DNA from 4 places in the Streptomyces arenae genome. Region 3 is predicted to be linked to each of the others. Evidence: riboswitches for the same ligand, from Rfam matches in the RefSeq annotation. Region 3 holds a riboswitch; each other region holds the start of a gene.
What was found. A riboswitch is a leader RNA that binds a small molecule or an ion and turns the genes downstream of it on or off. The one in region 3 is predicted to bind cyclic di-AMP.

Region 1 (7,270 bases), on a different contig from region 3:
TCGGCGAGGCCGCCCGCCGCCTCGCCTTCCTCGGACTCCTGCTCGAACTCCAGGGCCACGGAGGCGAGTTCCTGGAGGTTCTCGATACGGGTCTCGTCCTGCGGGTCCGTCGAGTTCTGCAACTCGGCCAGGTACCCGGTGCGTTCGTAGATCGCCTCCAGGACCGTGGCCGGTCCGGCACCGGACTCCACGACCGTACGGAGTTCCTCCATCAGCGTGTTGAACCGCTTGACCGCGTTCGTCGACCGCGCGGCCATGCCGTACGCCTCGTCGACGCGCCTGAGCGCCTGCGGGAAGCTGATCTTCTCGCGCTGGGCGAGGGCGTCGATCATCGCCTCCGCGCGGTCGCCGATACCGCGCTTGGGCACGTTCAGGATCCGGCGCAGCGGGACGGAGTCCTCCGGGTTGGCCAGCACCCGCAGATAGGCGAGGACGTCCCGGACCTCCTTGCGCTCGTAGAAGCGGACGCCGCCGACGACCTTGTAGGGCAGGCCGACGCGGATGAAGATCTCCTCGAAGACCCGGGACTGCGCGTTGGTGCGGTAGAAGACGGCGACATCGCCCGCCTTGGCCTCGCCCGCGTCCGTCAGACGGTCTATCTCCTCGGCGACGAACTGGGCCTCGTCGTGCTCGGTGTCGGCGACGTAGCCGGTGATCTGCGCGCCCGCGCCCGCGTTGGTCCACAGGTTCTTGGGGCGGCGGGACTCGTTGCGCTCGATGACCGCGTTGGCGGCGGAGAGGATCGTCTGCGTGGAGCGGTAGTTCTGCTCCAGCAGGATCGTCGTCGCGTTCGGGTAGTCCTCCTCGAACTGGAGGATGTTGCGGATCGTCGCGCCCCGGAAGGCGTAGATCGACTGGTCGGCGTCACCGACGACGCACAGCTCGGCGGGGGGCAGGTCGTGCTCGCCGGGCGGGGTGTCCTCATCGTGCGTACCGGTCCCGACCAGCTCGCGCACCAGCGCGTACTGGGCGTGGTTGGTGTCCTGGTACTCGTCGACCAGGACGTGCCGGAAGCGGCGGCGGTAGTGCTCGGCGACGTCCGGGAAGGCACGCAGCAGGTTGACCGTCGTCATGATCAGGTCGTCGAAGTCGAGGGCGTTCGCCTCGCGCAGCCGCGACTGGTACATGGCGTAGGCCTGGGCGAGGGTCTTCTCGAAGCCGTCACTCGCGCGGGCGGCGAAGTCCTCCTCGTCGACCAGTTCGTTCTTCAGGTTGCTGACCTGGGCGCTGAAGGACTTCGGCGGGTACCGCTTGGGGTCGAGGTCCAGGTCGCGGCAGACCAGGGCCATCAGGCGCTTGGAGTCGGCCGCGTCGTAGATCGAGAAGGAGGAGGTGAAGCCGAGCTTCTTGCTCTCCCTGCGGAGGATCCGCACGCACGCGCTGTGGAAGGTCATCACCCACATCGCGTTCGCGCGCGGGCCGACGAGCTGCTCGACGCGCTCCTTCATCTCGCCCGCGGCCTTGTTCGTGAAGGTGATCGCGAGGATCTGGCCCGGGTGTACCCCGCGCTCGCCCAGCAGGTGGGCGATGCGGTGGGTGAGCACCCGCGTCTTGCCGGAACCGGCGCCGGCCACGATGAGCAGCGGGGAACCGGCGTGCACCACGGCCGCCCGCTGGTTCTCGTTCAGCCCCTCCAGGAGCGCGGCCGCGTCCAGGGCCGGGCGGGCGGCGCCGTCGCGGTAGTAGGCGTCCCGGTCCGGGGGCACGTCGAACCGCCCGCCGAACAGGTCGTCCGGAACCGGCTCCGGTCCGTGCTCGTCCTCGGGCGGCGGCGGGGGTTCCTCCTCGTGGCCGCGCGGGGGCTGGAGGCTCGCCAGGAAGCTGTCGTCAAAGAGGCTGCTCATCGCTCTCCGAGTCTAGGGCGCGCCACCGACAACCGGTCCCCGCCCCGGAAACTCGCCCCCGCCACCGACGGAATCCACCCCGTCACGTTGGGTGATTCCGGGCAAGATGCCGTACGCCGCGACAAACCGGGCGCATGACTGGAGACGCAACGCTCAGGTCACGAAAATGTATCGGGCATATCGCACATCAACCTTCACACGGAGCACACGAGTTGGCTAGCGTGCCGGGCAGGCCGCACGACCTCACCGGCGAACGTCGCCGGGCCGCGCGGCCTCCGCCGAGTCCGGGGCGCCGCCGCGCATCCGGAGCCGGGGACCCACACCGACCTTGGGGTGAATCGGTCCCGCTGCCCCTCCGGGGGACGCACCGTAGGGCAACCCTTCCGACCCACCCGCCCGAACCCGACAGCTAACTCGGTAGGCGGAGCACTGGAAGGAGTCGCCTCCGTTGGCGTCGCACCGGAAGTCCCGCCCCTCCGCAACGCGCGTAGCAGGCATACGCACCCCCGCCCTGGCCACCGCCGCCCTCACCTCCGTGGCCCTGCTCTCCCAGACGGCCAACGCGGCGCCCTCCGAGGACGGCAGGCCGAGCCTGGAGGAGGTGGAGAAGAAGGTCGACGACCTCTACCGGCAGGCGGAGTCGGCGACCGAGAAGTACGACGCGGCCAAGGAGAAGACCGGCAAGCAGCGCCAGCGCGTCGACTCCATGCTCGACGACGTGGCCAGGCGCACGGACCGGCTGAACAAGGCGCGCGAGGAACTGGGGTCGTTCGCCGCCGCGCAGTACCGGACCGGGACCGAGGTCCCCCAGACGGCGACCTTCCTGCTCGCGAACGACCCGCAGGACTACTTCGACCAGTCGCAGCTGATGAACCGGCTGACCTCGCGCCAGAAGGACGCGGTCGACGACTACGTCACCCAGCAGTCGGCGACCATGAGGAAGCGGCAGGAGGCCGCCCGGAACCTCGAGTCGCTGACCGAGACACAGGACGACCTGAAGACCGCCAAGGCGACCGTCCAGACGAAACTGGCCTCCGCGCGGCAGCTGCTGTCGAAGCTGACGGCCGAGGAGAAGGCGCGGCTCGCGCAGATCGAGAAGAAGAAGCAGGAGGAGGCGGCCCGCAAGGCGGCGGAACTCGCGAAGCAGCAGGCGGCGGCCGCAGCCGAGCAGGACACCTCGTCGACGTCCTCGAGCGGCTCCACGTCCTCGTCGTCGTCATCGTCGTCCTCGTCGTCATCGTCGTCGTCCTCCTCCGGCTCCGCGTACGCCACGAAGGCCGCCAAGGCGATCGCCTTCGCCCGTGCGCAGATCGGCAAGCCGTACGTCTGGGGTGCGACCGGTCCCGGCTCCTACGACTGCTCCGGCCTCTCCCAGGCCGCCTGGAAGGCCGCGGGTGTCTCCCTGCCGCGCACCACCTACGACCAGGTGAACGCCGGCACGACCGTCTCCCTCGCCGACGCCCAGCCCGGCGACCTGGTCTTCTTCTACGACGACGTCAGCCACGTCGGCATCTACATCGGGAACGGCATGATGATCCACGCCCCCAAGCCCGGCGCGTACGTCCGGGAGGAGTCGATCTACTACGGCGGCGAGTCGATCATCCACAGCGTGGTGCGACCGGCCTGAACCACCCCCCTCCCACTGCCCGCGCGTATTTCGCGGGTCCCGCGCGCGTGGCCCGCTCGCACGGCGGTTGGTGCTCCTTAGCATCGGCACCATGTCCGGCATCTCACCCGTCCGCGCCTGGTGGGCGCAGCGCCCGCCGGCGGCCGGGGCCGCCGTGCTGGCCACCGGCATCGTCTCGGTGGGGCTGCGTCAGGCGGGGGCGGAGACCCTGTCCCGGATCGCGCTGGTGCTGGCCTGCGTGGCCTGGGTGGGGCTGGCCGCGAACTTCGTCCTGCGGCTGACCCTGGACCGTCCGCGGTGGCTGACGGAGGCGCGGACACCGGGCGCGCTCACCGCGGTGGCCGCCACGACCGTGCTGGGGACGCGGTTCTCGCTGCTCGGCCGGCAGCCCCTCGCCGAGGCACTGCTGGCGCTGGCGGCAGTGCTGTGGCCGCCGTTGCTCGTCCTCGTCGTACGGCACTGGAGGGGCCGCATGCCCGGTGCCGTGTTCCTGGGCTGTGTGGCCACCGAGGGGCTCGCCGTGCTCGGCGCGACGCTGGCGGCGGCCCTGAGCACGGCGTGGCTCGCACACTTGGCGCTGGTGCTGTTCTGGCTGGGGCTGGCCCTGTACGGCCTCGCGGTGCCCCATTTCGTGTGGCGGCAGGTCGTAGAGGGGCCCGGCGACCAGTGGGTGGCCGGCGGCGCGCTCGCGATCTCCGCGCTGGCCGGGGCGAAGCTGCTGGCCGCCGACAGCGCGCGGCTGTACCTGTGGAACGACGACGACCGTGGCGTCCTGCGCACGGTCTCGGTCGCGCTGCTGATCCTGGACCTGGCCTGGTACGTCGTGCTGCTGGCCGCGGAGGTGGTCAGGCCCCGGCCGCGCTACGACGTGCGGCGCTGGGCGACGGTGTTCCCGATGGGGATGACGGCGGCGGCGACGCTGTCGGTCGCGGCCGTCTGCCTGCCGTGGCTGGACGGGCTGGGCCGGGTGCTGGTGTGGGTCGCGGTGGCGGCGTGGCTCGCGGTGGCCGCCGGGGCGGTGCTGACGACCCGCGCCGCCCTCGGGAAGGCGTCCTGAGCGGGATGGCCGGCGAGGATCACGTCCACAGCACGGCGATGAAGACGTTCACCATGGTCAGCGCGCCCACCAGCGCGAAGGCCCCCTTCTCCACCTTCTCGTCGTCACGTTTCACGTAGACGAGCCCGAGGATCACGATCAGCAGGGCGAGTTTCACGCCGATCTTGATGGTGTTGACGTGATGGCCGTCGGCCTCGTTGAGGCCGACCAGGACCACGCCGGTGGCGAGCATGGTGAACGCGCCGTGCAGCATCCCGGGGACGAACCGGGCCGTGCCCTGGCCCATCGCCTTCATCTGGGTGAGGAAGCCGCCGAGGAGCGCGGCGATGCCGATGATGTGCAGGCCGACGAAGAGATGGATGAGTACGTCCATGGCCCGGAGCCTAATCAGGGCCAGCGAGAGCGCCGGGCACCGGCCCCTCCCTTCCGCGCGGCCGGACGCGTGGCCCCGAGGCGCCGCATATATGCACCCCATAGCACCCCCCGCACTCCGCCCGCCCCGGAACCGGCGCTTCGGTCATCCCGGCCCGCGAAGCCGACGGCTCCGGACCGGAACCCCGGCCACATACCGTCCGGTAACGATCCGGTCACGTCAATTCCGTGCATCGCGTTACCAGGACGACACAGTCGGGCCTAGCGTCCTCCCCCAGGTGACCGACTCCCCACCGCCGCCCGGGCCAGGGGCGGCAGTCGGACACCACCGCCGAAAGAGTCCGGCGGCGGCCCGCTCCCCCTGTGCCGGCCGCCGCCGGACGCGCAATCCGCGCTCCCGCGGCCGTACGCGCGCTCCCCCTGGCGTTCGGACGGACGACCGGCGGTCGTACGAAAGGACGTGAACAGCCCAGGTGGCAGCGCACCGCAAGCCCCGGCAGAGCCCGCTCGGCGGTCATACGGCCCGCACGGCCGTCACCCTCGCCCTGGCGGGCGCGGCCACCGCGGCGGGCTTCGACGGGGTCGGACACGCCGAGCCGCAACTGACGCCCGCGCAGGTCAAGGCCAAGGTGGACCGGCTGTACCAGGAGGCCGAGACGGCCACCCAGAAGTACGACGGCGCGAAGGACAAGGCCGGTGCGGCCCAGCGACGGCTGACGTCTCTGCAGGACGAGGCCGCCCGCCAGGAGGTGGAACTCAACTCCGCGCGGGACGCGCTCGGTGCGACGGCCGCCGCGCAGTACCGCGACGGTGGTATCGACCCGGCCTGGCAGCTGGCGCTGTCCAGCGATCCCGACCGGTACCTGGACGACGCCGCGTTGGCCGAACGGGTCGGCGACCGGCAGGCCGTCGCGGTGTCGCGGGTGCGCGGACAACTGCGGGAGATCGAGCAGCTGCACGACGCGGCGCACGGCGAGCTGACGTCGCTGCGGTCCCGGCTGGCCGAGCTGAAGCGGCAGAAGGCCACGATCAACGGCAAGCTCGACGAGGCCCGGCGGCTGCTGGACCGGCTGTCGCCGGAGCAGCGGACGGCGGCCACGGCGGACGGCACCGGCACTGACGTCGGCTCCGGCTTCGGCTCCGGCGGGACCGGCCGTGCCTCCCGCTCGGCCTCGGACGGCCGCGACACCCTCACCCCGGGCAGTGTCGCCGCCCCCGACTCCCGTGCCGCGGCCGCCGTCGCCTATGCCTACTCGAAACTCGGCAGCCCTTACGTGTGGGGCGCGACGGGCCCGGACGCCTTCGACTGCTCGGGCCTCGCCCAGGCCGCCTACCGCTCCGCCGGAGTCTCCATCCCCCGCACCACCTACGCGCAGATCAACGCCGGCCGCCGCGTCTCCCGCTCCGAACTCGAGCCGGGCGACCTGGTGTTCTTCTACTCGGGCATCAGCCACGTCGGCATCTACATCGGCAACGGCCAGATGATCCACGCGCCCAACCCGTCGGCCCCGGTGCGGATCGCCCCCGTCGACGAGATGCCCTTCGCGGGGGCCACGCGGGTCGTCTGAGCAACCCACGGGGCGGCCCACGCGACGGTCCGCGCCGGTGGTTCAGACCAGGCGGCGCGCCGTCGCCCAGCGGGTCAGCTCGTGCCGGTTGGACAGCTGCAACTTCCGCAGTACCGCCGAGACATGGGACTCGACCGTCTTCACGGAGATGAACAGCTGCTTGGCGATCTCCTTGTAGGCATAGCCGCGGGCGATGAGGCGCAGGACCTCGCGCTCGCGCTGGGTGAGGCGGTCGAGGTCCTCGTCGACCGGTGGGGCGTCGGTGGAGGCGAAGGCGTCCAGCACGAACCCGGCGAGCCGTGGGGAGAAGACGGCGTCGCCCTCCTGGACCCGGAAGATCGAGTCGACCAGGTCGGTGCCGGTGATCGTCTTGGTGACGTAGCCTCGGGCCCCGCCCCGGATCACCCCGATCACGTCCTCCGCGGCGTCGGACACGGACAGCGCGAGGAAGCGCACCGGCTGCTCGGCGTCCGCCGCCAACGGGGCGCACCGGCGCAGCACCTCGACCCCGCCGCCGCCCGGCAGGTGCACGTCGAGGAGGACCACCTCGGGTCGTGTCGCGGTGATCACCGAGACCGCCTGGTCGACGTCGGCGGCCTCCCCGACCACCTCGACACCGGTCTGCTCGGTCTGGCCGATCTCCGCCTGGACACCCGTACGGAACATCCGGTGGTCGTCGACGAGCACCACCCGCACCCGGCGCCCGGACTTCTCCGTGCCTTCCGCCGGGCCGTTCGCCTCGGTCGCGTCGCTCATGACGTGTTCTCCGCCCTCTCCATCTCCAGCTCGACCTCCGTGCCGC
Region 2 (7,270 bases), on a different contig from region 3:
CGGCCAGCCCGGCCTCGCCCTCGCCGCCAAGCTCACCTCCCGCGTCCGCACCGCCGGCCTGGACGTCCCCGTCCCCACCGGCGAAGGCATCGGCTACGAACTCCTGGCCCTGGCCGCCCGCGCCGAAACAGAGGGCGTGGACCCGGAAGCGGCCCTGAGAGCAGCGGCCCGCGCGTACCGGGACGCGATCCGGCGGACCGAAGGACAGGACTGAGGAGTGACCGACCAGCCCCACCCGGCCGCCACCGCCCGGGCCGCAACCGCCCCCGAACTCTTCACCTGGGAGTTCGCGACCGACCCCTACCCTGCCTACGCCTGGCTCCGCGAGCACGCCCCCGTGCACCGCGCCACCCTCCCGAGCGGTGTGGAGGCCTGGCTGGTCACCCGGTACGCCGATGCCAGACAGACCCTCGCGGACCCCCGGCTCAGCAAGAACCCGGCGCATCACGACGAGCCCGCGCACGCCAGGGGGAAGACCGGGATCCCCGGCGAGCGCAAGGCCGAGTTGATGACCCACCTGCTGAACATCGACCCGCCGGACCACACCCGGCTGCGGCGGCTGGTCAGCAAGGCGTTCACACCGCGCCGGGTGGCCGAGTTCACGCCCCGGGTGCAGGAGCTGACCGACCGGCTCATCGACGGGTTCGCGGACAAGGGGGAGGCGGACCTCATCCACGACTTCGCCTTTCCGCTCCCCATCTACGCCATCTGCGACCTGCTGGGCGTCCCCCGGGAGGACCAGGACGACTTCCGGGACTGGGCGGGGATGATGATCCGGCACGGAGGCGGGCCGAGGGGCGGGGTGGCGCGGTCCGTGAAGAAGATGCGCGGGTATCTGGCCGAGCTGATCCACCGCAAACGGGAGGCGCTGCCGGCCGAGCCGGGCCCCGGGGAGGACCTGATCTCCGGGCTCATCAGAGCATCCGACCACGGTGAGCACCTCACCGAGAACGAGGCCGCCGCCATGGCCTTCATCCTGCTGTTCGCCGGTTTCGAAACCACCGTCAACTTGATAGGTAACGGCGTGTACGCCCTGCTCACGCACCCCGAGCAGCATGCCCGCCTGCGGGACTCCCTGGCCGCCGGGGAGCGCGGCCTCCTGGAGACCGGGGTGGAGGAACTCCTGCGCTACGACGGCCCGGTGGAGCTGGCCACCTGGCGGTTCGCCACCGAGCCGCTGGTCGTCGGCGGACAGCACATCGCGGCAGGCGACCCGGTCCTCGTCGTACTCGCGGCCGCCGACCGGGACCCGGAGCGGTTCGCCGAACCGGACACGCTCGACCTCTCCCGGCGGGACAACCAGCACCTCGGATACGGCCACGGCATCCACTACTGCCTCGGTGCCCCGCTCGCCCGGCTCGAAGGGCAGACGGCGCTCGCCACCCTGCTCACCCGCCTCCCCGACCTGCGACTCGCGGCGGACGAGGGGGAGTTGCGGTGGCGGGGCGGGCTCATCATGCGCGGACTGCGCACGCTCCCCGTGGCGTTCACCCCCGAGGCGTGACAGCCCGGCGTCCGGCTGCCTCCGGGGCCTCCGTTCGGCCCCCACGTACCAAAGGTGACCAGCACTCAAGTCTGTGATCTTCACGTGATCTGCGCGGCATTAACTTGTGACAAGTGATCGTCTGCCGATACGTTCACCCATCAGCGCGGCGCCCTCGCGGGACCCGCCGTGCCGCTCATCGCTGTCGCTCGAAAGGTTTCCGCATGCTCTCCGGGAACGGTCGTCACCGTCGCCCCCGTCAGGCTCCGGCGCTCCTCGTGGCGGCCGGCGTGACCGGCTCCGCGATCGCCATTCCGCTGCTCGGCGCCGCGAGCGCCAACGCGGCCGACGGCACGACCTGGGACAAGGTGGCCGAGTGCGAGAGCGCCGGTTCCTGGAGCATGGACAGCGGCAACGGCTACTACGGCGGCCTGCAGATGTCCCAGGACGACTGGGACAAGTACGGCGGTTCGGACTACGCCGCGACGCCCGACCAGGCGAGCCGCTCGCAGCAGATCGCGGTCGCCGAGAAGATACTCGCGGACCAGGGCACCAAGCCCTGGCGGACCTGCGCCCTGCTGGCCGGGCTGTCGTCGGACGACGCCTCGGTGGACGTCGACACGGGCCTCGACGGATCGGGTGACGCGTCCGGGTCCGCGGACGACTCCTCCGACGCGTCCTCCGGGCTGTCCGACTCGTCCACCCCGGCCGGCTCCGGCTCCTCGTCGACGGCGAAGGGCTCCGGGACCGAGTCCGCGAGCCCGTCGCCGAGTTCCGGCGCGAGCGACGACTCCGGGAAGGACACGTCCCACAAGTCCGGCAAGACGGACAAGTCGTCGTCTTCCGGCTCCGCCACGCCCAAGGCGAGCGAGAACCCCGTCATCGCGGACGACGACAGCGACTCGGACAATTCATGGCAGACCGGCAGTTCTTGGAGTCTGGTCGACACGGGCGCCGTCAGTGGCGGCGGCAAGCACCGCGGTGACTCGGCGGACGAAAGCGTGACAAACGGTCAGAAGGCCGCATCCTCCGGTCGTCACGCCTCCGTGGCGGCCGGCACGTACACCGTCCGCGATGGCGACACCCTCGCCTCCATCGCCGACTCCCTTGGCCTGGACGGCGGATGGCGCGCGCTCTATGCCGCGAACAAGGCGGACATCGGTGCCGACCCGAACAACATCGCAGCCGGTCAGACCCTGAAACTCAGCAGCGAATCGGACGAAAAGTAGCGGGAGTTGACGTCCCGCTTCGGGGCTAATGCCCGTTTTGGTGAAAGTGTGGGATGAGTCTCAGAAGCCCTGATCATCTTTGAAATTCACCTGATCGTCTGTTTACGGTCGAGGCCGCTCGTCACCACGAGCCCCGGCTGTCGCAACGCCGAGTCCTGCCAGCGACCGCCCGGGAACAGTCGTCGCGCAAGCGCCGTAGGCAGGAGCGGGGGACCCAAGGTAAGCGCCGGGTCCGGCAGTTGAGCCCACGAGGGCTCACGGCCGAAAGGCCGCCGGAACCGGCTAGGGGTGGAGCCGCGCGTCTCGCGAGAGCGGGCCGTGCGGCCGGGCAACTCAACCGGCCCGAACCCGACAGCTCACCTCGCAGGCGTCGGTGAGGGGATCCTCCATGCTGTTTTCCGGCAAGGGCAAGCACCGTCGTCCGTCCAAGGCCGTCCGCGCCATCGCCGTCGCCGGTGTCACCGGTGCCGCCGTCGCCGCCCCGCTGATGGCGGCCGGCAGCGCCTCCGCCGCCACCGCCTCCGAATGGGACACGGTCGCCCAGTGCGAGTCAGGCGGCAACTGGTCCATCAACACCGGCAACGGCTACTACGGCGGTCTGCAGTTCTCCGCCTCCACCTGGGCCGCGTACGGCGGCACCGCCTACGCCGCGCAGGCCAACCAGGCCTCCAAGGCCCAGCAGATCCAGATCGCCGAGAAGGTCCTCGCCGCCCAGGGCAAGGGTGCCTGGCCGGTCTGCGGCAAGGGTCTGTCCGGCGCCGCCTACACCGGCGGCAGCACCAGCTCGTCCAGCTCCAGCTCCTCCGGCTCGTCGAGCAGCGGCTCCAGCAGCAGCCGTACGACCGACACGCAGGCCGCCTCCCGGTCCGCCGAGCGTCCGGCCGCGTCCAAGACCGTCTCCACCCCGACCGGCAAGAAGGTCAAGAAGGGCGACGGCGAGTACAAGGTCGTCAAGGGTGACACCCTCAGCTCGATCGCCGAGAAGCACAAGGTCAAGGGTGGCTGGCAGGCGCTGTTCAAGCTGAACAAGGACATCGTCGAGGACGCCGACTTCATCTACCCCGGCCAGCAGCTGCACCTGAAGTAAGACCCAGCTGAATCACAGCCCCCTCTCAACCGTGGTCCGCATAGTGGGGACCACGTGAGGGCCGCCCCCGTCCCCCACGGGCCCCCGCTCCGGTGCGTCTCCCCCCGAACGCACCGGAGCGGGGTTTCTCTTTGCGGTTGTCGCTTGACCCGCTCTTCTTCCGTTCTTCATGCGGGGCCCCCTTTGTTCCGCGCATGAACAATGAGTACCGTCAGGGTGTCCACGGGCCGGTCGGTCGGCCGGCTGACGGCCCTGGGACGGTTAGGCTCTAGTCGCAAGGCTGAGCAAGGGCCGACAAGGCCCGCGTGCGCCCCGCACAACCAGCGTCACATCCCAAGAAGGAGATGCTCGTGCCGTCCATCGACGTCGTCGTAGCCCGGGAAATCCTGGACTCCCGAGGCAACCCCACGGTCGAGGTCGAGGTCGGCCTCGACGACGGCAGCACGGGTCGTGCCGCCGTCCCGTCCGGCGCCTCCACCGGTGCCTTCGAGGCCATCGAGCTCCGTGACGGCGACCCCAACCGCTACCTCGGCAAGGGTGTCGAGAAGGCCGTCCTCGCCGTGATCGAGCAGATCGGTCCGGAGCTGGTCGGCTACGACGCCACCGAGCAGCGCCTGATCGACCAGGCCATGTTCGACCTGGATGCCACCGACAACAAGGGCTCGCTCGGCGCCAACGCCATCCTCGGCGTCTCCCTCGCCGTCGCGCACGCCGCCTCCGAGGCGTCCGACCTGCCGCTGTTCCGCTACCTGGGTGGCCCGAACGCGCACCTGCTGCCCGTCCCGATGATGAACATCCTCAACGGCGGCTCGCACGCGGACTCCAACGTCGACATCCAGGAGTTCATGATCGCCCCGATCGGCGCGGAGTCCTTCTCCGAGGCGCTGCGCTGGGGTGCCGAGGTCTACCACACCCTGAAGAAGGTCCTGAAGACCAAGGGGCTGTCCACCGGCCTCGGTGACGAGGGCGGCTTCGCCCCGAACCTGGAGTCCAACCGCGCCGCGCTCGACCTCATCCTGGAGGCGATCAAGCAGGCCGGTTACATCCCCGGCGAGCAGATCGCGCTCGCGCTCGACGTCGCCGCGTCCGAGTTCTACAAGGACGGCAAGTACGAGTTCGAGGGCAAGTCCCGCTCGGCCGCCGAGATGACCGAGTACTACGAGGAGCTCGTCGCCGCGTACCCGCTGGTCTCCATCGAGGACCCGCTGTTCGAGGACGACTGGGCCGGCTGGAAGGTCATCACCGACAAGCTCGGTGACAAGGTCCAGCTCGTCGGCGACGACCTGTTCGTCACCAACCCGGAGCGCCTTGCCCGCGGCATCGAGGAGGGCACCGCCAACGCCCTGCTCGTCAAGGTCAACCAGATCGGCTCGCTGACCGAGACCCTGGACGCCGTCGAGCTCGCCCAGCGCAACGGCTTCAAGTGCATGATGTCCCACCGCTCCGGCGAGACCGAGGACGTCACCATCGCGGACCTGGCCGTCGCCACCAACTGCGGCCAGATCAAGACCGGTGCCCCGGCCCGCTCCGAGCGCGTCGCCAAGTACAACCAGCTGCTGCGCATCGAGGAGATCCTCGACGACGCGGCGGTGTACGCCGGCCGCTCCGCGTTCCCCCGTTTCAAGGGCTGAGCCGGTACCGCCTCTCGTGGGTAAGGCTTAGCCAGTCGTACGTACGTCCCCGTACCCGGTCCCGTACCGTGTGCGGGGACGTACGCACGTATCAGGGAGGCGGGGACATGGCCGTGAAGGACCGGGACCGGTTCTCCACCGCGACCAGGCTCAAGCTGCTCGGCGAGCAGACGGCGGCCCGGGTCTACCGCTCCCAGACCAAACGGCAGGCCCGCCGCTCCCGGCTCACCGGCCGGGCGGCGCTGCTCGCGATCGTGCTGTGCACGATGATCGTCGCGCTCGCCTATCCGATGCGGCAGTACGTCTCCCAGCGCGCCGAGATCGCCGACCAGGAACGCCAGCAGCGGCAGGCCCGGCAGCGGGTCGAGCAGCTGCGCGACCTGAAGGCGCGGTGGCAGGACGACACCTACGCCGAGCAGCAGATCCGGCAGCGGCTGCACTACGTGATGCCGGGCGAGACCGGGTACGTCGTGATCGACCCCGGTGCCGCCAAGCAGGCGCGCGCGGACCTCGGGGCGGCCGACCGGCCCTGGTACGCGAACGTCTGGGACGGCGTCGACAAGTCCGACGCGTCCGACCAGTGAACCGACAGAAAGCCACGCAGAACACAGTCATGCAAACGCCTCCGCCCTCCACTCCGCGTACCGAGCCCACCGACGCCGACGTCGAGGCCTTCAAGCAGCAGCTCGGGCGGCCGCCGCGCGGGCTGCGGGCGATCGCGCACCGGTGCCCGTGCGGGCAGCCGGACGTCGTGGAGACCGCGCCGCGGCTGCCGGACGGGACGCCGTTCCCGACGCTGTACTACCTGACGTGCCCGAAGGCCGCGTCCGCGATCGGGACCCTGGAGGCCAACGGCGTCATGAAGGAGATGACGGCCCGGCTGGAGAGCGATCCGGAGCTGGGGGCGGCGTACCGGGCCGCGCACGAGGACTACATCCGGCGCCGGGACGAGATCGAGGAGCTGACGGGCTTTCCGAGCGCGGGGGGTATGCCGGACCGGGTGAAGTGCCTGCACGTGCTCGTCGCGCACTCGCTGGCGGCGGGGCCGGGCGTGAACCCGCTGGGCGACGAGGCGATCGCGATGCTGCCGCAGTGGTGGGCCAAGGGGGCGTGCGTGACGCTGTCCGGTGACCACGCGTCGGCGCACACCGAGGAGAACGACAAGTGACCCGCGTCGCCGCCATCGACTGTGGTACGAACTCCATCCGCCTCCTCGTCGCCGACGTGCACCCGGAGACGGGGGAACTCGTCGACCTGGACCGCCGTATGACGATCGTCCGGCTCGGGCAGGGTGTCGACCGGACCGGGCGGCTCGCGCCGGAGGCGCTGGAGCGGACCTTCGCCGCGTGCCGGGAGTACGCGGCCGTCATCAAGGAGCACGGCGCGGAGCGGCTGCGGTTCGTCGCCACCTCCGCGTCCCGTGACGCCGAGAACCGGGACGAGTTCGTGCGGGGCGTGCTGGACATCCTGGGCGTGGAGCCCGAGGTCATCACCGGTGACCAGGAGGCCGAGTTCTCCTTCACGGGGGCGACGAGGGAACTGAGCGGCCGTGACGACCTCGCCAAGCCGTTCCTCGTCGTGGACATCGGCGGTGGTTCGACGGAGTTCGTGGTCGGTGACGCGCACGTGCGGGCCGCCCGCTCCGTGGACGTCGGCTGTGTGCGGATGACCGAGCGGCACCTGGTGCACGAGGGGCACGTCAGTGACCCGCCCACGGAGGCCGAGACCGCCGCGATGCGGGCCGACATCGAGCGGGCCCTCGACCTCGCGGAGGAGACCGTGCCGTTGCGCGAGGCGCGCACCCTGGTCGGTCTCGCCGGATCCGTCACCACGCTGTCCG
Region 3 (7,270 bases):
GGCCGCCCTCGTCCGGGACGGTGCCCGAGTCGATGTCCCAGGGGAGCTTCGGCAGCTTGTCGGAGAGGTAGCCGACGGCGCGGTACACCGCGGTGACGTCCCAGTCCTTGAACTCGCCGGTGCCCTTCACGTTGCCGGTGCCGTCCAGGGCGGTGCGCTCGGTGCGCAGCCCGACGACCTTGCCGTCCTCGCCGAGGATCTCCGCCGGGGACTCGAAGAAGTGCAGGAAGAGCTTGTGCGGGCGGTCACCGACGTCGCGGATCGCCCAGTTCTCCAGGGTCTTGGCGACCATGTCGGCCTGCTTGTTGCCGCGCCGGGTCTCGATCGATCCCGCGTCGTAGTCGATGTCCTCGGGGTCGACGATGACCTCGATGTTGGGGGAGTGGTCCAGCTCCCGCAGCTCCATCGGGGAGAACTTCGCCTGCGCCGGGCCGCGGCGCCCGAAGACGTGCACTTCGAGGGCCTTGTTGGCCTTCAGGCCGTCGTGGACGTTCGGCGGGATCTCCGTGGGCAGCAACTCGTCCGCGGTCTTCGCGAGGATACGGGCCACGTCCAGGGCCACGTTGCCGACGCCGAGGACCGCGACCTTCTCGGCCTGAAGCGGCCAGGTGCGCGGCACGTCGGGGTGGCCGTCGTACCAGGAGACGAAGTCGGCGGCGCCGTAGGAGCCGTCCAGCTCGATGCCGGGTATCCGCAGCTCGCGGTCGGCGGTGGCACCGGTCGAGAAGATCACCGCGTCGTAGAAGGAGCGCAGGTCGTCGAGGCTGATGTCGGACGGGTAGTCCACGTTGCCGAAGAGGCGGATCTGCGGCTTGTCCAGCACCTGGTGCAGGGCCGTGATGATGCCCTTGATGCGCGGGTGGTCGGGGGCGACGCCGTACCGGATCAGGCCGAACGGGGCGGGCATCCGCTCGAAGAGGTCGATGGACACGCCGGGCTCGGCGGCCACCTCGGACTTGAGCAGGGCGTCGGCGGCGTAGATCCCGGCCGGGCCGGCACCGACGATGGCTACCCGCAGGGGGCGCGGCATGATCAGGTTCCCTTCGAGCGGAGACAATCGATCGAGTGAAGGCAATCGATCTCGAACGGGAAGCCTAAACTAAGGCAGTCCTAAGTTAGTACGCGGGTCCGGTCTATGACCTCATAAGCCGATCTTATGACCCACGCGAGGCTGCCTTATGGCCGCGCGGCGGCCGTCCCGCCCGCCGCCTGTTCCCCTCCGGCCCGCCATGCACCACCCTGTCCCCTGCGGCGCGCCGAGGCGCGGTGTGCCCGGGGCGTGAGGGGTGAGAGCGTGGACGTACGCGGGGACACGACGGTCGCGGTGACCGGCGGCAGCGGATTCGTCGGCAGCCACCTGGTACGACGGCTGCTGGAGCGGGGCTACCGGGTCCACGCCACCGTCCGAGGCGCCTCCGGCCCGGCGAAGGCACGGCCGCTGTGGGACCTCCAGGAGGCCTTCCCGGGCCGGCTCGCCCTGTTCCGGGCCGACCTGCTGGCGGACGGCTCCTTCGACGAGGCGTTCCGCGGCTGTGCGACCGTCTTCCACGTGGCCTCGCCTTTCCTGATGCCGGAGCGGATCGAGAACGGGCAACGGGACGTCGTGGACCCCGCGTTGCTCGGCACCCGCAACGTGCTCGGGAGCGTGGCGCGCACCCCCGAGGTGACGACCCTGGTGTTCACCTCCACCGTCGGTACGGTCTTCGGTGACTACGCCGACGTCCGCGAGATGGCCGGCCAGGTGCTGACGGAGCGCTACTTCAACACGACCAGCACGGTGGCGAACAACCCGTACCACTACGCCAAGACGGTCGCCGAACGCGCCGTCCTGGACGCCGCGGCCGCCCAGGACCGCTGGCGGCTGGTCTCGATCAACCCCGGTCTCGTGCTGGGGCCTTCCCTCACGCCCGCCTCCGAGTCCGGCAGTCTGTTCCTGCTGGACGAGCTGTTCAAGGGCTACTTCTGCTACGGCGCCCCGGACTTCAGCTTCACCACCGCCGACGTCCGCGACGTCGCCGACGCGCACATCGCGGCCGCGGAGAACCCGGCGGCCGAGGGCCGTTACATCGTCGCCCACGAGACGATGACGTCGTTCCACGACATGGCCCGGATCATCCGCTCCCGGCACCGCTGGGACCCGCGGCTGCCGCGCACCGCGCTCCCGCACTGGCCGGTGCGCGTCCTCGGCCCGCTCTTCGGCCTCAGCCAGGAGTACATACGCCGGCACCTCGGCATCCGCTTCCGGGTCGACAACGGCCGCGGCGTCCGCGAACTCGGCCTGGTCTACCGGCCGGTCGAGGAGACCCTCCTGGACCACCACGAGAGCTGGCGCGCGCGGCGGCGGAGGGTCTGACCCCGGGGCCCGTCCCGCTCAGGCGGGGCGGACCACCCGGTGGATCGCGGACTCCCCGGCGTTGTAGATCGACTCCTCGCGGATGGACGCCCCCGGGCTCGGCGCGTGGATCATCGTGCCGCCACCCGCGTAGATCCCGACGTGGCTGTCGTCGTCGAAGAAGAAGATCAGGTCACCGGGCTCGACGGCGGCCAGCGTCATCGGGGTGCCGGCCAGGGTCTGCTCCGCCGCGGTGCGCGGCAGCGTGACGCCGGCGGCGCGCCAGGCGGCCTGGGTCAGGCTGGAGCAGTCGTACGACTCCGGTCCGGTCGCCCCCCAGACACACGGCCGCCCGATCTGCGCCCGCGCGAACTCCAGCGCCTTCATGGCCTTGCCGGGCTCGGCCACGGCCCCGGTCCGGCCGAAGACCCCGGCGTCGGCGTAGGCGGCGGCAGCCGGAGCGGCGACCATCGCCGGCGCAGGAGCGGCAGGAACCGGAGCGGCGCCGACGGCAGCCGCACCGGCCATGTCCATCAAGGGCGCGGCCATCTCCATCGGGGGCGCGGCCATCGTCACGGGAGGCGCCGTCATGGCCATGGGGGGCGCGGGCAGCGTCATGGGAGGCGCCGTCATGGCCATGGAGGGCGCGGGCATCTCCATCTGGGGCGCGGCCATGGCCATCGGAGGCGCCGTCATGGCGATGGAGGGCGCGGACATGGCCATGGGAGCCGCGGCCATCTCCATCGGGGGTGCGGTCATGGCGATGGAGGGCGCGGCCATTTCCATCGCGGGCGCGGGCATCGCCATGGGGGCGGCGCCCATCGGTGCGGCGGACGTGGCCATCGCCATCGGCGCGGTGGTCATCGCGGTGGGCGGTGTCATCGCCATGGGAGCGCCGGCCATCGTCATGGGGGGCGCGGCCATCGCGGGCTGGGCCGGTGGCATCGGTGCGGGCATCGGTGCCTGGGGTGCGGTCATCGCCGCCGCGGCGGCGTAGGCGGTCGCCCCGGGCGCCAGGCCGGCGCCGTAGGCGCCCATGCCCGTCTCGGCCATGGGTGCCATGGGTGCCGCGGCGTAGGCACCCGTACCGGGGGCGGCCGGCGGTACGGCGGGCATCACCGCGGTGGGGGCGGCGATCGCCGTCTCGTAGGAGCCGGCGGGGTAGGCATAGCCCTCGGGGGCCGGTTGCGCGGCGTAGGCGGCGGCGTACGCGGCGGCATCCGGCGACATGGCCTGGAACGCGCCGGTGTCCACCGGTGCCGGCGCGGGCGCGGCCGTCGGGAAGGCGCCCGTGTTCATGGGCGCGGCGGTGGGGAAGGTGCCGGTGCCGACCGGTGCGGCGGTGGGGAAGGTGCCGGTGCCGGCGGGTGCGGCGGTCGGCATGGCGCCCGAGTCGGTCCCGGACGGCATCGGGAAGGTCCCCGTGGCACCCGGCGTCATGATGCGGAAGGAGCCGGTGTCCGCCGGTGCCGGGGCCGTGGCCGGGCCCGGGTCCATCGGTGTCACGGCCGGGAAGGTGCCGGTGGCGCCCGGCGTCATGATGCGGAAGGCGCCGCTGTCCGTCATCGGGTCCGTGGCGCCCGGGGTCATGACGCGGTAGCCGCCGGTGTCCGCGGTCGGGGGCATGGCCTGGGCCGCCGCGCCCGCGCCCGGGGTCATGACGCGGAAGGAGCCGGTGTCCGTCGGGGGCACGGCGGGGAACGCGCCGGTGTCCGGCGCGTTCATCGCCGGCAGCACACCCGTGGCGGCCAGGACGCCGGAGTCCGTGCGCTGGGCGGGGATGCCACCGATGCCCGTCTGCCACTCCTGCGCCGGGACCTGTGCCTCGGGCACGGGCCACGGGTTCCCGGCCTCCTGGGCGGGCTGCGGAACGGGACCGGGCCGGACGGCCGGGGCTTCGGGCGCCGCGGCGGATCCCGCCGTCAGCTCCAGCTTCGGGCGCTCCGCCGGGAGTTCGCGGACGACCTCGACGTCACTCTGCCCGGACGGCCCCGCGGGCAGCGCGGGCCGGGCCGGGCCGCCGCCCTCCAGCTGGCTGAGCAGGTCGGCGGCCATCGCGCTGACGGGCCGTCGCGGGCCCGAACGGTCGGGCATCCGGTCGGTCGGCAGCGCGGCCGGAACGCTCGGCCCCAGCTTCGCGCGGGCCCCCTCGAACCACTCCCGGGCGATGTTGTCGAGGCCCGGGTCGTCGCGGCGCGTCCGCTTGAACAGCGGGACACCGCGTGACCGGGACCCCCCGTTCATCGCGCGTGTGGCGTTGTAGTTCCCGGTGGCGTTCTCGGCCCGGTCGTAGAGGCTGTTGATCCGCTGTCGAACCTCGTCACGGCTCTCGGACGCCATGGGGGTCGTGCTCCTTCCGTACTCCGCCTACCGGGTTAGCTGTCGGGTTCGGGCGTGGAACGGAATCCGGAAGGTATGCCCTACGGCCGCTGCCCTCGCGAGCAGCCGGCCGATTCACCCCAGTGGTCGGTTGGGTCCCCGGCTCCGGATTCGCCTCGTGAGGCCCGGACTCGGCGGAGGCCGCGCGGCCCGACGGGATTCGCCGGGGGGAGCCGAGCGGCTTAAACGTCAACTTAGCCAACTTGTGTCACTCGTGTGAAGGTTGACGTGCGTAATGTCCGATACGTATTTGTGATGTTCGTCGTACTGCTCGGAACGTGACTGTGAGGGACGGGAGTTCGGGCGTTGACCGATCACAGCCGGACGACCACCAGGGCGGTGTCGTCGGTGGCCCCCTCCGGTGCCAGCAGTTCCCGCAGCACGGCGTCGGCGAGGTCCTCCGGGTTCGACTCGCGGTGCGCGGTGAGCGATCGGGCGAGCCGGCACAGCCCGGTGTCGATGTCCTCGCGGCGCCGCTCGATCAGTCCGTCGGTATAGAGGACGAGCGTCGCGCCGTCCTCGAACGTGGTGACGGACTGGGGGCGTGGCATCGGGTCGGGCCGGGCGTCGAGCGGGGGATCGGTGGCCCGGTCGAGGAACTCCACCCCGCCGTCGGTGTGCAGCAGGGCGGGCGGCGGGTGTCCGGCGCTGCTGTAGGTGACCGTGTGCCGGGAGAAGTCGACGAACGCCGTGACCGCCGTGGCCGACTCGGCGCCGTCCACCACGTGCGCGTACCGGCCCAGCACGTCGAGTGCCTGGGCCGGGCCGGCGGCGACCCGGGAGGCCGCCGTCAGGGCGCTGCGCAACTGCCCCATCACACAGGCCGCCGCGAGCCCGTGGCCGACCACGTCGCCCACCGAGACGCCGACGCGGTCGCCGCCCACCAGGTCGACCAGGTCGTACCAGTCGCCGCACACGTTCAGCCCGCCCGTCGAGGGCCGGTAGCGCACGGCCGCCCGGTGCCGCCCCAGCCGCCCCGGTGCGGGGAGCATCGCCTCCTGGAGGGCGACGGCCACCTGGCGTTCCTGGGCGTGCGCCTGCCGCAACCGTTCGTTGACCTCCTGCAACTCGCCCGCGCGCCGGTACAGTTCGCCCTCCAGGAGCTGCGCCTGCCCGTCACCCGCGGCCCGGCGGGCCCGGATCAGCTCGGTGACCTCCTCGACCCGGTGCACCAGCAGGACGACCTTGCCGTCCGGGTCCAGGATCGGGACGTTCACCGGGCTCCAGTAGCGCTCGTCCCAGTGCCCGGGCCGGTCGGTGTCCTGCACGTCGTACCGCTGGAGGGCCATCGTGTCCCGCTCCCCGGTGGCGAGGACCCGGCGCAGTGAGCACTCCAGATTGCGCATGCCGGTGGCGGCGGAGTCGTCGGGGTTGTCGGGGAACACGTCGAACAGGTACCGGCCGACCACGTCCTCGCGCCTGCGTCCGGCCATGCGCAGGAACTCCGCGTTGGCGTCCGCGTACACCAGGTCGGGGGTCAGCAGTGCCACCATCCCGGGCAGGTGCTGGAAGACCGTCGCGTAGTCGATCTCCGCATCGATCATGACCGGGCCACCTCCCCGCCGGTTTCGAACCAGTTTCGCACGAAAAGTGAGAATTGTGCCGGTGGTCCTGTCCTTCCTCCGGTTGCGCTCCGTGTCCGGACAGTCACCCGGGAGGCCTCTTTCTGTGAGGTCGCCGTGAATTTCTGGTGCTGTTGAACACGGTTGTGCCGCGGTCCGTATGGGGCGGGGGATTTCCATGCCCGGCCGCCCACGACCACGCAGGGGTATGACCGTGAGTTCGACCTTGAGACGCAACAGGCGCAGACGCCCGACCGGCGCACGACGCGCGACCTTCGCAGCGGTCGCCCTCATGCTCGGCGGGGGAGGCCTGGTCGCGGTGAACGTCTACGCCTCGGCCACCGAGGGCGGCTGGGACCAGTCAGCACATGGCCAGACCGCCCAGGTGCTGTCCGCGCCCACGGTCTACTGCCCCGACGTCGGCAGCCGGCTGACGGACGTGCCCGACGGGGCCCGCGCCGAGGTCGACGGCGAACTCGCCGAGCTGGACAAGCAGATCGCGGGCGCGTACCAGCAACTCAAGGACTCGGCCGAGGCGATCCGGCAGAACCCGGAACTCGCCGACCAGACGATCATGAACCCGCTCAAGGAGCAGCGGTCCGGGACGCTGCGGCGCATCGGCGACGCCATCGACCGCGAGGGCGACCGGCCGCAGGGCCTCGACGACCTCGCCGCCTGCACCCTGCGCTCGACGGACCAGGGCGGCGGGCAGTCGACGCCGCCTCAGGACAATGGCGGCGCGGGCAACGGGAGCAGCGCCTCGCCGAGCCAGAGCGCCGGCACCGGCACGGGCGCCGGCGGTCAGGGCGGCAACGGACCGGTGGCGGCCGACTACGTGGACATCACCACCGTCCAGCCCGACGCGAAGAACCCGGCCGAGCAGTCCGGCGGCTCCACCGGCACCTTCGCCTCCAGCTGCGGCGTCAACGCGAACGGCCTGTTCAACTCGGACAACGTGATCGTCGCGCCCGGGGTCTCCAACGGTGCCCACCACTTC
Region 4 (7,270 bases), on a different contig from region 3:
CGACCCGGCCACGTGGACACTGCCGGACCGCGAGGGCTGGCGCCTCTCCCAGCTGCACGGCCGCTGGGCCGCCGAGTCCCGGCTGGTCAGCGCGCCGCTCACCTACGGCGAGAAGGTCATCGGCAGCCGCCGCGGCCACACCGGCCACCAGCACCTGCCCTGGGTCGCCCTGGACACCGACGCCACCGAGGAGCGCGGGGAGGTCTGGGGCTGCGCCCTCGGCTGGTCCGGCTCCTGGCGGATCGCCGTCGCCCAACTCCCGGACGCGCGCGTGCAGATCACCGGCGGCGCCGGCTACGACGACTCGGGCCTGCTGACGCTGGCCGAGGGCGAGTCGTACACCAGTCCCGTCTTCGCGGCCCTCTGGTCCGACGGCGGCTTCGGCGGGGCCAGCCGCGCCTGGCACGCCTACCAGCGGGCGTACGTCATCCCGGACGCCGACCGGGACCGGCCGGTGCTGTTCAACTCCTGGGAGGCCACCACCTTCGACATCTCCGAGGAGCAGCAGGCCACCCTCGCCCGGCGGGCCGCCGCGATCGGCGTCGAACTGTTCGTGGTGGACGACGGCTGGTTCGGCGCCCGTACCAGCGACCACGCCGGTCTCGGCGACTGGACGCCCAACCCGGACCGCTTCCCGAAGGGCCTGAAGCCGCTCGGCGACTACGTGCACGCCCTGGGGATGCAGTTCGGCATCTGGGTGGAGCCCGAGATGGTCAACGCGGACAGCGACCTGTACCGCGCGCACCCCGACTGGGTGCAGTACCAGCAGGGGCGGAAGCGGACGGAACTGCGCAACCAGCTCGTCCTCAACCTCGCCCGCGAGGACGTCCAGGAGTACCTCTGGGAGCAGCTCGACGCCCTGCTGTCCAGCGCCCCGATCGACTACGTCAAGTGGGACTTCAACCGCTGCTTCACCGACGCGGGCTGGCCGGGCGAGCCCTACCCGCAGCGCCTGTGGGTGGACCACGTGCGCGGGCTGTACGCCCTGCTCGACCGGATCCGCGCGGCCCATCCGAACGTAGCCATCGAGTCCTGCTCCGGCGGTGGCGGCCGGATCGACCTCGGCATCATGAGCCGTACCGACGAGGTGTGGACCTCCGACAACACCGACCCGCTGGACCGGCTCGCCATCCAGCACGGCTTCAGCCAGATCCACCCCGCCCGGGTGATGTCCGCCTGGGTCACCGACAGCCCGAACCACCAGCTCAACGACCGGGTCAGCAGCCTGCGGTTCCGGTTCGTCAGTTCCATGGCGGGGGCGCTCGGGGTCGGCGGCGACCTCTCGAAGTGGACCGAGGAGGAGCTAGCCGAGGCCGGCCGCTGGGTGGAGCTGTACAAGGAGATCCGGCCGCTGGTGCAGCGCGGCGACCAGTTCCGGCTGCGGCCGCCGACGGGCGGGCTCAGCGCGGTGCAGTACACCCTGGGCGACGAGACCGCCGTCCTCGCCTGGCTCCAGGCGCAGAGCTACGGCGAACCCGCGCCCGCGCTGCGGCTGCGGGGCCTCGACCCGACGGCGTCGTACGAATGCCGCGAAACGGGCGAAGTGCACCGGGGTGCCGTCCTGTTGCACCACGGACTGCGTACCGGCCTCAAGGGCGACCTGGACGCGACGGTCATCCGACTCCGCCGCATCTGATCCTTCTGCCCGAATTAACCGCTTAATCACAACTCGCTCTGGAATAAGAGGACGTGGCGTGACGTGCGTGAGGAGCGTCATATCCGTGACCGTCCGTCGCGCGTCATGTCCACGTAATTCCGGTGCTTTTCCTGGGGAATCGGTAATAGGGGAAAGATCGGAATCCACGGAGGGTGACGGGGAATTCCGGTAAAGGATCACGGGGCACCGGGACGGCGGGAACCGTTCGCTTGTCCGCGTGCGTCCTGCTCGCTTACGTTCGCCACGCATCCGGACGGAACGCCTAATCCTGCCGCCGCCCGGAGTCCCCACACACTCACCCGTGCCCGGCAGGAGCGGGGGACCCACCAGGTACGACCGCCTGTTCCGGTTCCCGGGACGGCCAGGGGTGCAGCGACGCAGCGATGCGTGGCCGGGCAGCTCCAGCCCGAACCCGACAGCTCACCTCGCAGGCGCCGGAGAGGAACGCGCCATGCCCGCGAAGGGTAAGCACCGCCGTCCCAGGCCCCAGCGCCTCACTCGTTCGATGGCCGTCGCCGGAACCGGCGGCGCCGCGCTGGCCCTGCCGCTCATGGGGGCCACCGGCGCCCACGCGGCCACCCCGCAGTCCATTTCCGCGCGGGCCCCGCAGTCGATACCGGCCGCCGAGAAGGCGGCCGTGAAGCAGGCGACGGCGAAGCGGTCCGCCACCGCGCGGGCCGCGCACCGCACCTACACCGTGGTGCCCGGCGACTACCTCTCGAAGATCGCCCGTGACCAGGACGTCAGCGGTGGCTGGCACCGGCTCTACGCCGACAACCGGCAGGCCGTCGGCGACAACCCCTCGCTGATCCACCCCGGCCTCAAGCTCGTCCTCGGCGGCCGCGGCGCCACGGCGTCCGGCGCGACGGACTCCGGCACCCGGCAGGGGACCCGGTCGTCCACCCCCTCGCCGGCGTCCACGTCGGATGGGTCCACGTCGACCGCGTCCACGGCGACCGCCTCCGGCTTCACCCTCCCGGTCAGCGGGGCCGCCGTCGGCACCGGCTACCACGTGTCCGGCAGCATGTGGTCCAGCGGCTACCACACGGGCGTCGACTTCGTCGTCCCGACCGGCACCCCCGTGAAGGCCGTCGGCGAAGGCACGGTCGTCACGGCCGGCTGGGGCGGCGCCTACGGCAACCAGGTCGTCATCCGGCTCGCCGACGGCTACTACGCCCAGTACGGCCACCTCTCCGCGCTCTCCGTCTCGGCCGGCCAGACCGTGACCGCGGGCCAGCAGATCGGCCTCTCCGGCGCGACCGGCAACGTGACCGGCCCGCACCTCCACTTCGAGATCCGCACCACCCCCGACTACGGCTCGGACGTGGACCCGGTCGGCTACCTCCGCTCGAAGGGCCTCGCCGTCGGCTGACGGGCGCCCACTGGTCTGACACGCACTCCGAAGGCCGGACCCCCGATCCCCGGGTCCGGCCTTCGGTATGTCCATCTCGTGGCGCGGACGTGCCAGGTGTCGACAGCGGAGCTCCGGCGACGGCACAGTGATCTCCGTTGGGTGAAAGCGCTTTCCGACCTCCTCGTCACGCCGGAAGGAACCTGCCGTATGACGACCACCCGCCGAGCCTTCGGAGCTCTGGCCGCCGGAGCCGCGCTCGCGGCCCTCGCCCCCGCCCCGCCCGCGAGTGCCGCACCCCGGCACCGCCGCCTGCTCGCCCACGACGACTTCCGCCACGGCCTGGGCCAGTGGTCGGTGGAACTGGAACAGGGCGGAACGGTCGCCGCGACGGACGGGATCCTCGAGGTCGACGTGCCCGCCGGGGCGACGATCTGGTTCCGGCGCCGGCTCGAAGGGCCGTACGTCCTGGAGTACACCGCCACACCGGTCTCGGCGGGCGGCCCCGACGACCGCGTCTCCGACCTCAACAACTTCTGGAACGCCACCGACGTGCGCTCCCCGGACGACCTGTTCGCCACCCCGCGGCACGGCGCGCTCGCCGAGTACGACTACCTCACGACGTACTACGCCGGCTACGGCGCCAACTACAACACCACGACCCGGCTGCGCCGTTACGTCGGCGAGCCCGGCGTCCGGCCGCTGGTCTACGACTACACCGAGCCGCTGCTCGTGCCGAACGAACCCAACCACGTCCGGATCGTCTCCGACGGCCCGGTGGTCCGCTGGTGGAACAACCGGCGGCTGGTGTTCGACTACACCGACCCGCAGCCGTACACGGGTGGGCACTTCGCCTTCCGGACCACCTGGAGCCACTTTCTGATCAGCGACTTCCGGGTCTGGGGATCATCGCGTCAACGTCCTTGACCGGAGCCTTATTCCGGGCTTGGCAAAGTATTTAAAAGTGTCTTATCTCACCGATCGTCAACCCCTTATTACGGTCGCGTAGGTCACAGTCAAAGGTGAATCATGGTCCGATGTGGCAGACGATTCGAAGAGTGACAACGCATCAGTGATCGGGTCGTACGTGGCGCTGGGGGACAGCTTCAGCGAGGGCGTCGGCGACCCGGGGCCGGACGGGGCGATGGTCGGCTGGGCCGACCGGTTCGCGGTACTGCTGTCGGACCGGCGGCCCGAGGGCGACTTCGCGTACACCAACCTCGCCGTCCGCGGGAAACTCCTCGACCAGATCGTGGCGGACCAGGTGCCGCAGGCCCTGGAACTCGCCCCGGATCTGGTCTCCTTCTGCGCGGGCGGCAACGACATCATCCGTCCCGGCACCGACCCGGACGAGGTGGCCGAGCGGTTCGAGCGGGCCGTGGTCCGGCTGACCGGGGCCGCCGGCACGGTCATGGTGACCACCGGGTTCGACACCCGCAACGTGCCCGTGCTCAAGCATCTGCGCGGCAAGATCGCCACCTACAACGGCCATGTCCGGGCCATCGCCGACCGGTACGGCTGCCCGGTGCTCGACCTGTGGTCCCTGAAGACCGTGCAGGACCGGCGGGCCTGGGACGACGACCGGCTGCACCTGTCACCCGAGGGTCACACGCGCGTGGCGCTGCGCGCCGGTCAGGTGCTCGGCCTGGAGATCCCGGCCGACCCCGACCAGCCGTGGCCCCCGCTGCCGCCCCGCGGCACCCTGGAGGTCCGCCGCGACGACGTGCACTGGGCCCGCGAGTACCTCGTCCCGTGGATCGGACGCCGACTGCGCGGTGAGTCGTCCGGTGACCATGTGACGGCCAAGGGCGCGCTCTCCCCGGACGACATCAAGATGCGGATCGCCTCCGTCGCCTGAGGCGCGCACATGCGGTGCGGGTAAGGGGCGGCCTCCCTGCGGGGCGCCCCTTACTCCTCGTCGGGCAGCCCCAGTTCGCGGGCCAACGCCTCGTCCACCCACTGCTGCGCCCGGGCCCGCGGCACGGCGCCCGGGTACGACGTGAGCTGTACGGCGAGCCCGTCGAGCAGCGCGGTCAGCCGCAGTGCCGCCGCCATCGGGTCGGGGCACCGGAACTCACCGGCGGCCACCCCTTCCGCCACGACCTCGGCGATCGCCGCCTTCCACTGCTGGTCCAGTTCCTTGGTGACATCCCGCAGGGCGGGCTCGCGCAGGGCCACCGCCCAGCCCTCGATCCACAGCCGCCAGCCCTTGGCCTGCCCGGTCGGCGCGTACCAGCGCACCGCCGCCCGCAGCCGGCGCAGCGCCGACGTCCGGCGTCCGAGCAGCTTGCGCAGATGGGCCAGATCGCCCTCGGCGGCATAAGTGAAAGCGGCGGCGACCAGCTTCTCCTTGGTCGAGAAGTGGTAGAGGACCAGCGCGTTGCTCACGCCGAGGGCCGACGCGACATCGGCGATCCGCACCGCCGCCACGCCCCGCGCCTCGATCTGTTCGATGGCGGCCCGCAACAGCTCCTCGCGCCGCTCGGCCACACTCAACCGCACTCTCGCCACGCGGTCACCCTAATCGGTCGCCCCACCGCCCGCGTTGCCGCCTCATGGACACCCCACCGCCCGCATCGCCGCCTCATTGGACGCCCATGCCCGCGCCGTCGTCTCGTCGGACGCCCCATGCCCGCGCCGCCGTCTCGTCGGTCGCCCCATCGCCGGCTGTCGCTGTCTCAGGACAGCGGCAGCCGCATGAGCGTCAGGTCCAGCCAGCGGCCGAACTTGGTGCCCACCTCCCGGACCGTGCCCGCGTGCTCGAAGCCGAACCGTTCGTGCAGCCGGATGGACGAGGCGTTACGGGCCTCGATCCCGGCGATCATCACATGGTGACCGGCCTCCCGGGCCGCGACGACGAGGCCGGCCAGCAGCGCGGAGCCGATACCGAGGCCCTGCCTGCCCTCGCGCACGTAGACGGAGTTCTCCACCGTGTGCCGGTAGCCGTCAAGGGCGCGCCACGGGCCGTAGACCGCGAATCCCGCCACCTCGCCCGGCGCGTCCGCCACTTCGGCCACCAGCGCCGAGCCGCGCTCCAGGTGCGCCGCGAACCAGGCCGCCCCCTCGGCCGCGGTCTGCGGGGTCTCGGTCCACAGCGCGGTCGAGTGCTCGATCGCGTCGTTGCGGATCGCCCGCACCGCCTCCGCGTCACGGGCTTCCGCCGGACGGACCGTCACCGCCGGGCTTCTCTCGTATATTGGATTCATGTCCAACATAGTAGATCCCGCGACGGACGCGCTGGTGGCACGGATCGCCGCCCGAGTCCGCACCGAACGCGAGCGCCGCCGCTGGACCCTCGCCCAGCTCGCGGACGCCTCCGGGGTCTCCCCGGCGATGATCAGCCGGATCGAGCGCGGCGAGAGCAGCCCGACGGCCGTCGTCCTCGGCAAGCTGTCCGCCGCCTTCCAGCTGAGCGTCGCCTCCCTGCTCGCCCTCGCCGAAGGCGCACCGGACCCCGAGCCCGACACGGCGGGAGTGCGGCGCGGCGCCGACGCGGCGGAGTGGCGCGACCCCGGCACCGGCTACCGGCGCCGCCAGATCACCGGTCCCCGCTTCCCCGCGGAGATCGCCGAGATCCACCTGCCCGCCGGGGCCCGCGTCCCGTATCCGGCGGCGGCCTTCGCCTTCGTACGACAGCTCGTCTGGGTCCTCGACGGACATCTGACCTTCCACGACGGCGACACGGTCCACGAACTCGACGCCGGCGACACCCTCGAACTCGGCGCCCCCGCCGAGCGTGTCTTCGCCAACACCACCGACGCCGAATGCCGTTACGCCGTCGTCCTCACCCGCGACACCCGGCCGTGAGCCGGCCGCTGCCCCGGGGCGGCACGCTCCTGCTGGCCGCCGTGGCCGGCACGGCGATCGCGAACAACTACGCCCTGCAACCCGCGCTCACCACGGTCGCCGCCGACCTGGACGTGCCGCTGTCCGTGATCGGCCTGGTCCCGACCGCCGCGCTCGCCGGCTGCACGGCCGGCTTCGCCCTGCTCCTGCCGCTCACCGACCACCTGGCCCCGAACCGGCTGGTCGCCGCCCAGCTGACCGCTCTGGCCGCCGCGCTGGCCCTCGCCGCGACCGCGCCCGGCCCCGCCGTCCTGCTGGCCGCCTACCTGCTGACCGGCGCCGCGGCCAGCGTCGCGGCGCAGGCGAGCACCATCGCCGGCCGGCACGCCCCACCGGGCCGCGGCGGAACCGGGGTCGCCGTCGTGGCCGCCGGCATGTCGGCCGGCATCCTGCTCAGCCGGCTGGCGGGCGGCGCC

Region 1: linked by a shared signal. The riboswitch ahead of MB828_RS21335 (NlpC/P60 family protein) and the one ahead of MB828_RS30745 (C40 family peptidase) in region 3 are both predicted to bind cyclic di-AMP.
Region 2: linked by a shared signal. The riboswitch ahead of MB828_RS40240 (transglycosylase family protein) and the one ahead of MB828_RS30745 (C40 family peptidase) in region 3 are both predicted to bind cyclic di-AMP.
Region 4: linked by a shared signal. The riboswitch ahead of MB828_RS35570 (M23 family metallopeptidase) and the one ahead of MB828_RS30745 (C40 family peptidase) in region 3 are both predicted to bind cyclic di-AMP.

Annotation. Positions count from the first base shown of each region.
Region 1 is NZ_JAKQYH010000048.1:19,673-26,942, forward strand. It holds gene pcrA (DNA helicase PcrA) at 1-1,844, opposite strand, end outside; cyclic di-AMP (ydaO/yuaA leader) riboswitch at 2,128-2,285, shown strand; gene MB828_RS21335 (NlpC/P60 family protein) at 2,293-3,471, shown strand; gene MB828_RS21340 (tellurite resistance/C4-dicarboxylate transporter family protein) at 3,563-4,528, shown strand; gene MB828_RS21345 (hypothetical protein) at 4,548-4,901, opposite strand; gene MB828_RS21350 (NlpC/P60 family protein) at 5,374-6,468, shown strand; gene MB828_RS21355 (LuxR C-terminal-related transcriptional regulator) at 6,511-7,224, opposite strand; gene MB828_RS21360 (ATP-binding protein) at 7,221-7,270, opposite strand, start outside.
Region 2 is NZ_JAKQYH010000087.1:208,053-215,322, forward strand. It holds gene MB828_RS40225 (nucleoside triphosphate pyrophosphohydrolase) at 1-214, shown strand, start outside; gene MB828_RS40230 (cytochrome P450 family protein) at 218-1,504, shown strand; gene MB828_RS40235 (transglycosylase family protein) at 1,708-2,712, shown strand; cyclic di-AMP (ydaO/yuaA leader) riboswitch at 2,894-3,097, shown strand; gene MB828_RS40240 (transglycosylase family protein) at 3,101-3,799, shown strand; gene eno (phosphopyruvate hydratase) at 4,144-5,430, shown strand; gene MB828_RS40250 (FtsB family cell division protein) at 5,538-6,014, shown strand; gene MB828_RS40255 (DUF501 domain-containing protein) at 6,044-6,598, shown strand; gene MB828_RS40260 (Ppx/GppA phosphatase family protein) at 6,595-7,270, shown strand, end outside.
Region 3 is NZ_JAKQYH010000066.1:81,545-88,814, forward strand. It holds gene MB828_RS30735 (FAD-dependent oxidoreductase) at 1-1,030, opposite strand, end outside; gene MB828_RS30740 (NAD-dependent epimerase/dehydratase family protein) at 1,295-2,353, shown strand; gene MB828_RS30745 (C40 family peptidase) at 2,372-4,672, opposite strand; cyclic di-AMP (ydaO/yuaA leader) riboswitch at 4,681-4,838, opposite strand; gene MB828_RS30750 (PP2C family protein-serine/threonine phosphatase) at 5,026-6,255, opposite strand; gene MB828_RS30755 (DUF1996 domain-containing protein) at 6,500-7,270, shown strand, end outside.
Region 4 is NZ_JAKQYH010000072.1:296,913-304,182, reverse strand. It holds gene MB828_RS35575 (alpha-galactosidase) at 1-1,636, shown strand, start outside; cyclic di-AMP (ydaO/yuaA leader) riboswitch at 1,944-2,104, shown strand; gene MB828_RS35570 (M23 family metallopeptidase) at 2,109-3,029, shown strand; gene MB828_RS35565 (DUF6250 domain-containing protein) at 3,219-3,935, shown strand; gene MB828_RS35560 (SGNH/GDSL hydrolase family protein) at 4,081-4,866, shown strand; gene MB828_RS35555 (TetR/AcrR family transcriptional regulator) at 4,917-5,519, opposite strand; gene MB828_RS35550 (GNAT family N-acetyltransferase) at 5,687-6,214, opposite strand; gene MB828_RS35545 (helix-turn-helix domain-containing protein) at 6,213-6,815, shown strand; gene MB828_RS35540 (MFS transporter) at 6,812-7,270, shown strand, end outside.